Regions from separate parts of the Paenibacillus shunpengii genome, predicted to be linked through region 3. Evidence: riboswitches for the same ligand, from Rfam matches in the RefSeq annotation. Region 3 holds a riboswitch; each other region holds the start of a gene.
The links. A riboswitch is a leader RNA that binds a small molecule or an ion and turns the genes downstream of it on or off. The one in region 3 is predicted to bind thiamine pyrophosphate.

Region 1 (3,099 bases), 2.5 Mb from region 3:
ATCCCTTTGTACTGGCCGATATAAGGCAATCCATCGATCGTTTGTGGTCTGAGTCCTGCCCAGCAACGAGCATAAGCAGCGTGTTCAAGCTGCGGAATCCATTTGCTTCCCTTCTGGAGCAGTTGAAGTATTCCTTTTACTGATACCGTCTTATCGTTATGAAAAGGGAGGCTCGTCGCCCCAATCCATATCTCCCCTCCTGGCTTAGGTACAAGATAAACATCATGTGTATAAATGGTATAATCCAATCTGATCTCAGGTGAGTAAACGGCTACAATTTCACCTTTGACAGCTACTGTAGGAAGATCGATCCCCAGGCTGGACAGCCCCCCTCTGATACCCAGTCCGAGTCCTGATGCGATAATGATGTTGTCACAAGCGTAGCTTCCTGTTGATGTTTCGACACCACAAACGTTTCCATTCCGAATATTAAGTGAAACCACGGGCTGTTGCTCCAGATAACGTGCACCTTTGACCCTAGCTCCATCAATCAGAGCTCTATTCAATTGGGCAGGCAGCAGCTGAAGCTGATCAGGATAATAATAAGCGCCTTCTGCTTGGTCACAGATCGCGGGAATCTCCCTTCTAAGCTTGAGTGGATTCCAGTACTCTTGATAATCCGTTTTCATGGATTCCATAGAATCATTCATAAACGGTGAGACAAAACCAGCACTATTCAATGCGACATCGATAGGAGTTAGAGCGGATAAATCATCAATTAAAGGTTTGATTAGCTTAAGACTGCGTTCAGCCAAATTTTTTAGCGCAGGAACTGCGAATGATTCTAAATGCGGCGCCAGCATACCTGCAGCAGCTCCTGAAGCTCCCGATGCCATCCCCTCTCCCTCCAACAGCAGAACATCCTTACCATCCCTTGCCAAGAAATAAGCAATGGCTGAACCGATAATCCCTCCGCCAACCACGATAAACTCTGACCTGCGAGCGGTATCCACGTTTTGCTCGTAATCTTGCATATCCGTCTTCCTCCTTACTTGATCGGTCCATAACGACAAAGTGCTTGATGATATTCTTGCACTGCACCAAGCGGATCTGCTGCATTCATCACTCCGGATATCACAGCGATACCTGATGCTCCTGCATTAACGAGTTCATCAATATCTGTCGGCTTAATTCCTCCTATCGCAATAACCGGAATATGCACCTCCATACAAACCCGCTGTAATGAGACGACTCCTCTCGGAGCAGCACCCGGCTTACTAGAGGAAGGATAAATATGACCGTACAATAAAAAATCAGCTCCCAGGTGCTCAGCCTGCTTTGCCTCCTGGAGGGAATGGACAGATACGCCAATACGTGTCTTTGTGATCCCACGTCTTGTCATAGAGCTCTTGAGAGACTCGATCTGATAAAGCTCCTTCATCCCGATTTGGAGAATGGCTGGCTCATACTCGTATACCAGATCCTCTTGACGATTAAGCCCTATCTTACTCACTGGAATGTGATGAAGGATCAGGGTATTTATGAACTGTTCGATTTCCTTCACGTTGCTGATTTTATCCCGGATATGTACAGCCGTCGTATAAGGCCATAGGGTAGAGAATATGGGAATCCAGTCAGATGGGGATGAGGAGGGAGAGATCACATGTAGTTCTAGTTCAAATTCGGGCTTCAATATGATAGATCACCTCCTTATTGAGAAAACAAGCCTGTGGGTAAATCCCCGCATGTCCCGCAAGCCATCGCGGCAACAAAAAAACCACTTCCTAATGGAAGTGGTTAAGTTTACATTGATAAAATGCAACAAAGACTGATACATGAAATCTACAGAGCGTATCACTATCGATGAATCATGAAGCCTGCGCTCTAGCATCCTATCAGTTCCCACTTCCCTACGCTGGTATAACCCAGATCAGGTACAAAGAGTCCGGAATCGATTCATTCCATCTCAGCCGCTCACGTGCAGCCCCCCTAGTGAAATTACTATACAGTTGTAGAATTACGTTGAATATGTTAACACATAAGCAAGGATTTGGAAAGTCTTAACTTGACTAGGATTTTAAACTTTAGTTGACCATTCTTCTACATTCCAGGTCTTGGTTACCCAATCCTCATAAAAATCCGGTTCGTGGGAAACGAGCAATACCGTGCCTTTGAATTCTTTGAGTGCACGCTTCAGCTCTTCCTTGGCTACCACATCCAAGTGATTGGTCGGCTCATCGAATAGAATCCAATTCGTCTCGCGCATCATGAGCTTACATAGACGTACCTTGGCCTGTTCTCCCCCGCTCAGCATGTTCAGCGGTCTTGTAATATGTTCATTCTTAAGACCACAGCGCGCAAGATGCGCACGTACTTCATGCTGATTCAAATGAGAGAATTCATTCCATACATCATCAATTGGTGTAATTTTGCCAGGACGTACTTCTTGTTCGAAATAAGCCGGGAATAGGAAATCCCCCAGATAAGTCTTCCCGCTCAGCGCAGGAATTTTTCCGAGAATTGTCTTGAGAAGCGTGGATTTACCAACGCCGTTACATCCGACAATGGCAATCTTATCTCCCCGCTCAATCGTCATGGTCATTTTGGGAAGCAGTGGATAGTCATACCCAATCTCAAAATCGATGCCTTCAAATACGGTCTTGCCGCTTGCGCGGGCATCCTTGAAACCAAACACCGGCTTGGCCGCTTCTTCAGGACGATCAATGCGTTCAATACGATCCAGCTGCTTCTCACGGCTCTTCGCCCGTCCTGAGGTTGAATATCGAGCCTTATTTCGCTGAATAAAATCCTCTTGCTTCTTAATAAATTCCTGTTGCTTCTCGTAAGCATCAATATGCTGATTCTTGTTGATATCAGCCATCTCAAGGAACTTGTTATAGTTCGCCGAATAACGGGTCAGCTTCGCAAATTCAAGATGATAAATGACATTCACGACCTGATTCATAAACTCTGTATCATGTGAGATCAGCATGAAGGCATATGGATAGTCCTTCAAATAACGAGTCAGCCATTCAATATGCTCAACATCCAAATAGTTCGTAGGCTCGTCCAGGAGAAGAACGTTAGGCTTCTCAAGAAGCAGCTTGGCTAGTAGCACCTTCGTCCGCTGTCCACCGCTAAGGGCTGATACGTCACGGT
Region 2 (3,099 bases), on a different contig from region 3:
ATATTTTGTTATGCTTTACAGAGCAATCAGATCTGGGTCTTACAGAAATTTCGGGTAAGATCGGTTTACATAAAAGTACCGTTCATCGTTTAATGACAACACTGGAGGACAGGGGGTTTGTTGTGCGCAATCCTTCAACGGAGAAGTATAGGCTTGGTATTCGCATATGGGAGCTTGCGGCACATATGTCCCAGAGTGATGACCCGGCGATTCTACTGCTGCCTGCGATGGAGCGCCTTCGTGATCGCTTGGGAGAGACCGTTAGCTTGTATTTGAAGGACGGCAATGAGCGGATACGCGTTCAGGCCGTACAGAGCAATCAAGCGATCCGAAGGGTAGCACCTGTTGGTGTAAGGCTGCCCTTGTCCGTTGGTGCATCAAGCAAAGTGTTGGTTGCGTTTGCAGCAAGAGAAGAGCAGGAGCAGCTGATACGCAATTTTGATATCCCCTTGTCCGTTGATCAAGATATTTATATGAGTCAGCTGCAAGAGATCCGAGAATTGGGATATGCAACGAGCTATGAAGAGAGAGAGCCTGGAGCAGCAGCGGTATCAGCGCCGATCTTTGATCGCAAGGGTAAGGTGGCAGCGGCACTGTCATTATCCGGACCCGTCAGCAGGCTGTCGGAAGAGACACTTCGGGAATATGCGCCTATTGTTATGGAGACGGCGGCACAAATGGGTTTCATGCTGAGGTAATTCTCTCGGATTGGATGGAAAATAAAGGTTGAAAATATGCTCTGAATGAGATAATCTTGTATGGACCTTGATGCAGACGAAGGATGAGGTCAATCCATTTCTTTTAAACAACAATAACAATTTACTAGGGGAGCCCGAAATGCCGGGCTGAGATGGCACTGCAAGGTGCCGGACTCTTTGGACCTGATCTGGATCATACCAGCGTAGGGAAGTAATTGGCGATATAATGTGGATAGGATCCGTTGTATGCGGTGATGGCTCTGTTAGTGGTCTATGCAGATCTATTAGCCTGTACACCAAGATCTTATTTGGATTAGAGCTGATTCCCCTGTGGGAATGGGCTCTTTTTTTGTTGCCGCAGCTTCTATATAACTGGCTATCGTTTGTGAAGCTTCTGTCTTTCAAACGCAGCTCAGGAGAGGGCTACCCAACTCGACAAAGGAGGAAGCACATATGAATCATTCGAACAAAGGATTGAACACAGAGACATCGGCTATAAGAGGAGAACAATTAAAGATCGAATCTGGAAGGCTACAGCCATTCCCCGCCAGCAAGAGGGTATATATCCAAGGATCAAGGCCGGACATTGCCGTACCCGAACGTGAAATTGAGCTCCATCCCACCAGCACACCCCAAGGAGTAGAGCAGAATGAGCCATTTCGGGTTTACGATACGAGTGGACCCATGGGTGACATGAATACTGAAGTTGATATTCGTCAAGGCCTTCCACTCTTGCGTCAGAATTGGATCCTTGAGCGTGAAGATGTTGAGTTTTATGAAGGAAGAGAAATACGGCCAGAGGATAATGGGATTCGATCGGACAGAAGTGCCCAGCAGGAGGTAGAGGTGTTCCCGGGCGTCAGAAGACAGCCGCTCAGAGCCAAGTCAGGGCGATGTGTAACTCAGATGCATTATGCCAGAAAAGGGATCGTGACGCCTGAAATGGAGTTTGCAGCGATCCGCGAGGGGCTTGATCCGGAGCTTGTAAGGAGTGAGATTGCAAGAGGAAGGGCAATCCTGCCTGCAAATATTAATCATCCGGAAAGTGAGCCGATGCTGATCGGAAGCCGATTCCATGTTAAGATCAATGCGAATATCGGAAACTCTGCTGTTTCCTCTTCGATTGAGGAGGAGGTAGAGAAGATGAGCTGGGCTGTGCACTGGGGAGCGGATACAGTCATGGACCTCTCGACGGGCCGCCATATTCATACGACTAGAGAATGGATTATCCGCAATTCTCCTGTACCCATTGGGACAGTTCCACTCTATCAAGCGTTGGAGAAGGTGAACGGGGAGGCAGAGAAGCTCTCCTGGGAAATATACCGAGATACGCTGATCGAGCAGGCGGAGCAGGGTGTTGATTATTTTACGATTCATGCAGGCGTTCTTCTAAGATATATTCCAATGACAGCAGAGCGGATGACTGGAATTGTGTCACGGGGCGGTTCCATCATGGCAGCTTGGTGTCTGGCACATCATCAGGAGAACTTTTTGTACACTCATTTTGAAGAGATTTGTGAGATTATGAGCCGATATGATGTTGCTTTTTCACTTGGAGATGGACTAAGACCCGGCAGCATCTATGATGCGAACGATGAAGCCCAGATGGCAGAGCTGGCGACGCTCGGGGAGCTGACGAAGATCGCCTGGAAGCATGATGTGCAGGTGATGATTGAAGGTCCCGGACATGTACCCATGCATAAGATCAAAGAGAACGTCGATCTGCAGATGGAGATTTGTCAGGAAGCTCCATTTTACACGCTGGGTCCACTTACAACAGATATTGCTCCGGGATATGATCACATTACATCTGCGATCGGGGCAGCGATGATCGGCTGGTTTGGCACCTCTATGCTGTGCTACGTTACGCCGAAGGAGCATTTGGGACTGCCGGATAAGAATGATGTAAGGGAAGGGGTCATTGCCTATAAGATCGCTGCCCATGCTGCCGATCTGGCCAAGGGTCATCCTAGAGCGCACAGAAGAGATGATGCCCTCTCCAAAGCGAGATTTGAGTTCCGCTGGAAGGATCAGTTCAATCTGTCCCTTGATCCGGAGCGTGCCTTATCCTATCATGATGAGACTCTTCCTGCAGAAGGGGCGAAGACGGCGCATTTTTGTTCGATGTGCGGTCCGAAATTCTGCAGCATGCGCATCACTCAGGATATTCGAAATATGGCATCCGTTAAGGGAGTTAGTGAGAAGGAAGCGATCCATGCAGGTATGCAGGAGAAGGCAGAAGAATATCGGGGTCAGAATAGATGAATGAATGATCTCCCTATGATTGAGGAAAATAATGTGAGATCCCGTTTCGTAGATTGCAGATTCTCCAGTTGGTTAATATAAATGTGAGAGCCAGAAGCCAAGGAGGGAATCACATTTATGAATACTCCAGTAGTGA
Region 3 (3,099 bases):
ATCCTGCATAAAAGAAAAGGATAGAATCGGCACATACCCGCTGTTGAACGGGTACTCGATTCTATCCTTTTTTACTTTAGTTCAGCTTGGATTTATCCTGTTGCTGCTCGAGCTTGAGCTTCTCTGGTGTAACGTCGTCTCCATTCGGATCTACAATGGTCAGTCCGGATATGGTGGACAATACCTGTCCGCGGATGGCCTTCAAATATTCCTCACGAAGTGCCTTCTGTTCGGTGATTTCCTCCGGTGTAAGGCCTTCCTTCTTCTGTTTACGACTCAGCTCATTGATTCTATTTAATGAAGGGATCTCCATGGTATCAGCCTTCCTTTCAAGCTACATTGTATCCTGACAGTTTACTGTATGATACGGCTTATTGCAACCCGAAGGGTAGAAGATAGGCTGTTATCTGCTACTCTACAGCTTTGGTTCTGAGCAGCGTAATACTCATTGCAATAAATATGAACCCTGTAGCTTTGTTAAGGATCGTCTTCATCTTGACGTTATTTCTCAGTTTACCCGTTGCTGTGGACGAGAAGGCGGCGATCAGGATGCTCCAGATTCCTCCGGTCAAGCAATATGTAAGACCAAGCACTACAAAAGGCAGTGGCGAAGCATCGCTGCCCGGGGCAATAAATTGCGGCATAAATGCGAGAAAAAACATGGCGACTTTAGGATTGGTTACATTCGTGAAGAGGCCTTGCGTAAATATTTTGGAATTCGATAACTCGGAAGGCATATCTGCAGGTCCACCATGAGACTTAGCCTTAGGCGATGCCTTGTCGATCAGCATTCGAATGCCGAGATACGCTAGATAAATTGCACCTATAACCTTGATGACATTGAACAGAACAGCAGAGCTCATCAAGATCACGGATAAACCGAACGCAGCAAGCAGTGTATGCACAACGCCCCCCGCGGTAATGCCAAGCGCCGAAACAATGCCCGCCCGCTTCCCCTGAGCCACACTTCTGCCAAGAACATACATCGTATCAGGCCCTGGCGTAATATTGAGCAGGATGGACGAGATCAGAAATACTTCGAAGTTAATAATACCCAGCATGTGGAGCCCTCCTTTGTTGTAAATATCATAATTCATGTTTAACAATTTGTGTAGACAATCGAGTCTTTACAAAACAGGAGAAAGCAGTATAATGGGTTACGATTGGAACAGCATAATCGAAATACAGCACTAGGGGTGCCTTAACTGGCTGAGAGACCAATACGTCGATGATATGAACGATGGCGGTTAACCCTTTACACCCGATCTAGATCATACTAGCGTGGGGAAGTGCGGGGATATGAAATGATATAGGCCCGGAACCGGCATCTGATCTGGACATAAGCTTCAGTTCAGACGAAACCATATTCTGGGCATCACATTTTATTGAGCTGCACTCACTTAGGGGTGCAGCTCTTTTTTGTGTTGTTTCAACAATTCAAACTTGAGGAGATGGAGAAATGAGTACAGAAGTATGTGGAACAAGTCGGATTGTGGGCTGTCGTTTTTCACTGTATCCGATGAGTGATCGATTTGTTGATATTATTCTGGGTGCAATCCAAGAGGCGGATACCTCCAAGGTATGGACAGAGACCGGTGATGTAAGTACCTGCGTACGCGGCAGGCTTGAGCATGTTTTTGATGTTATGAAGGCGATTTATCTGCATGCAGCCAAGACAGGCGAGCACGTAGTGTTCAGCGGCACCTTCTCTATTGGCTGTCCGGGTGATTCGGCGGGTGATGTGTACATGTCAGAAGATGCCGTTCGGATGAATGAAGATATGATCTCCTCCATCCGTATCGAAGGAGCAGCGGAATATGCCTTATATGCTCTCGGAGAGCCGGAATACATGAAGAAGATTGCGAACGTCGTTGATATTGCGAAGAAGGATGGCAGCTACGGCGGAGGTATTCATTACGCTACACGCTTAGAAGGGGATGTACATACCATTTTTAAGACACTGGAGCAGTCCTTTGAAGTGACGCAGGAATCGGTGTCCCATGTCGTAATGACCGTAACGCTGTCCTGCAACAGTCCTTCTAATAAGAAGCAAGGGGAGGCGGAATAACGTATGGGAGCCTGGAAGCTGCGTGACATTATCGTATTAAGCTCATTGTCCGTTGTTTTTGCCGTCATTTATCTCGTGTTCTTACAGATTGGAAACCTGCTCACCGGTGTCATGGGACCGATGGGTTATGAGGTGATCTTCGGAATCTGGTTCATTGTCTCGATTATTGCTGCGTACATTATTCGCAAGCCAGGGGCGGCCTTTCTGTCCGAAACCATTGCAGGCATTATTGAAGTACTGATTGGAAACACGACGGGTCCCATTCTTATCGTATCGGCGATGATTCAAGGTCTTGGAGCAGAAATGGTCTTTGCAGCGGTTCGTTATCGTAAGTATTCGCTGTCCGTCTTGATGCTATCAGGAATAGGGGCGGCCGTGTTCAGCTTTGCCTGGGGCTACTCCCGATCCGGCTTTGCTGCATTATCACCCGAATTTGTAATCGCAATGCTGGTGGTTCGGATCATCAGCGGAGCAATTCTGGCCGGTCTGCTCGGAAAATGGATTGCAGATGCGCTGGTTCGTACGGGTGTGCTGCGGAGCTTCCCGGTTGCCAGAGCAGCAGCCCGGTCACACAAAGCATAATGGTACTCCAAACACATAAAGATCAGCCGGCTGATGAGACATTTAAATCTTCTGCTGCCATTGAAGTGAGAGATTTGACTCTTCAGTATGAGGAAGAAGCTCCGCTTGTATTAAATAGGATCACATTCGACTTGATTCCAGGTGAGATGCTGCTGCTCCTGGGACCTAGCGGGAGCGGTAAGAGCTCGCTCGCGCTGTGTCTGAACGGAATTTATCCGCAAGAGATCGAGAGTCTGGTCACGGGAAACGTCAGGATATGGGGCAGGCCGATGGTAGAGCAGAGTGCAGCATTGCATGCGCAAGCTGTAGGGATTGTCTTTCAAGATGTCGACAGCCAGTTCTGTATGCTGACAGTGGAAGAAGAGGTTGCCTTCTGCTTGGAAAATGTGGAATGTCCACAAGAGAGGATCCGCAGCCGAATGGATGAAGCGCTTGAGATGGTTGACCTG

Region 1: it holds a riboswitch for thiamine pyrophosphate, as region 3 does, so the genes downstream of both, ACFSVM_RS13465 (thiamine phosphate synthase) here and ACFSVM_RS01595 (YkoF family thiamine/hydroxymethylpyrimidine-binding protein) in region 3, are expected to answer to the same signal.
Region 2: it holds a riboswitch for thiamine pyrophosphate, as region 3 does, so the genes downstream of both, thiC (phosphomethylpyrimidine synthase ThiC) here and ACFSVM_RS01595 (YkoF family thiamine/hydroxymethylpyrimidine-binding protein) in region 3, are expected to answer to the same signal.

What each region holds. Positions count from the first base shown of each region.
Region 1 is NZ_JBHUMJ010000002.1:2,890,402-2,893,500, forward strand. Features, by position in the region: gene thiO (glycine oxidase ThiO) at 1-974, opposite strand, end outside; gene ACFSVM_RS13465 (thiamine phosphate synthase) at 989-1,633, opposite strand; TPP riboswitch at 1,831-1,941, opposite strand; gene ACFSVM_RS13470 (ABC-F family ATP-binding cassette domain-containing protein) at 2,018-3,099, opposite strand, start outside.
Region 2 is NZ_JBHUMJ010000003.1:413,383-416,481, forward strand. Features, by position in the region: gene ACFSVM_RS16210 (IclR family transcriptional regulator) at 1-698, shown strand, start outside; TPP riboswitch at 815-925, shown strand; gene thiC (phosphomethylpyrimidine synthase ThiC) at 1,152-2,963, shown strand; gene ACFSVM_RS16220 (pyridoxamine 5'-phosphate oxidase family protein) at 3,081-3,099, shown strand, end outside.
Region 3 is NZ_JBHUMJ010000002.1:367,389-370,487, forward strand. Features, by position in the region: gene ACFSVM_RS01585 (DUF896 domain-containing protein) at 77-313, opposite strand; gene ACFSVM_RS01590 (LysE family translocator) at 411-1,061, opposite strand; TPP riboswitch at 1,183-1,305, shown strand; gene ACFSVM_RS01595 (YkoF family thiamine/hydroxymethylpyrimidine-binding protein) at 1,460-2,068, shown strand; gene ACFSVM_RS01600 (ECF transporter S component) at 2,072-2,650, shown strand; gene ACFSVM_RS01605 (energy-coupling factor transporter ATPase) at 2,650-3,099, shown strand, end outside.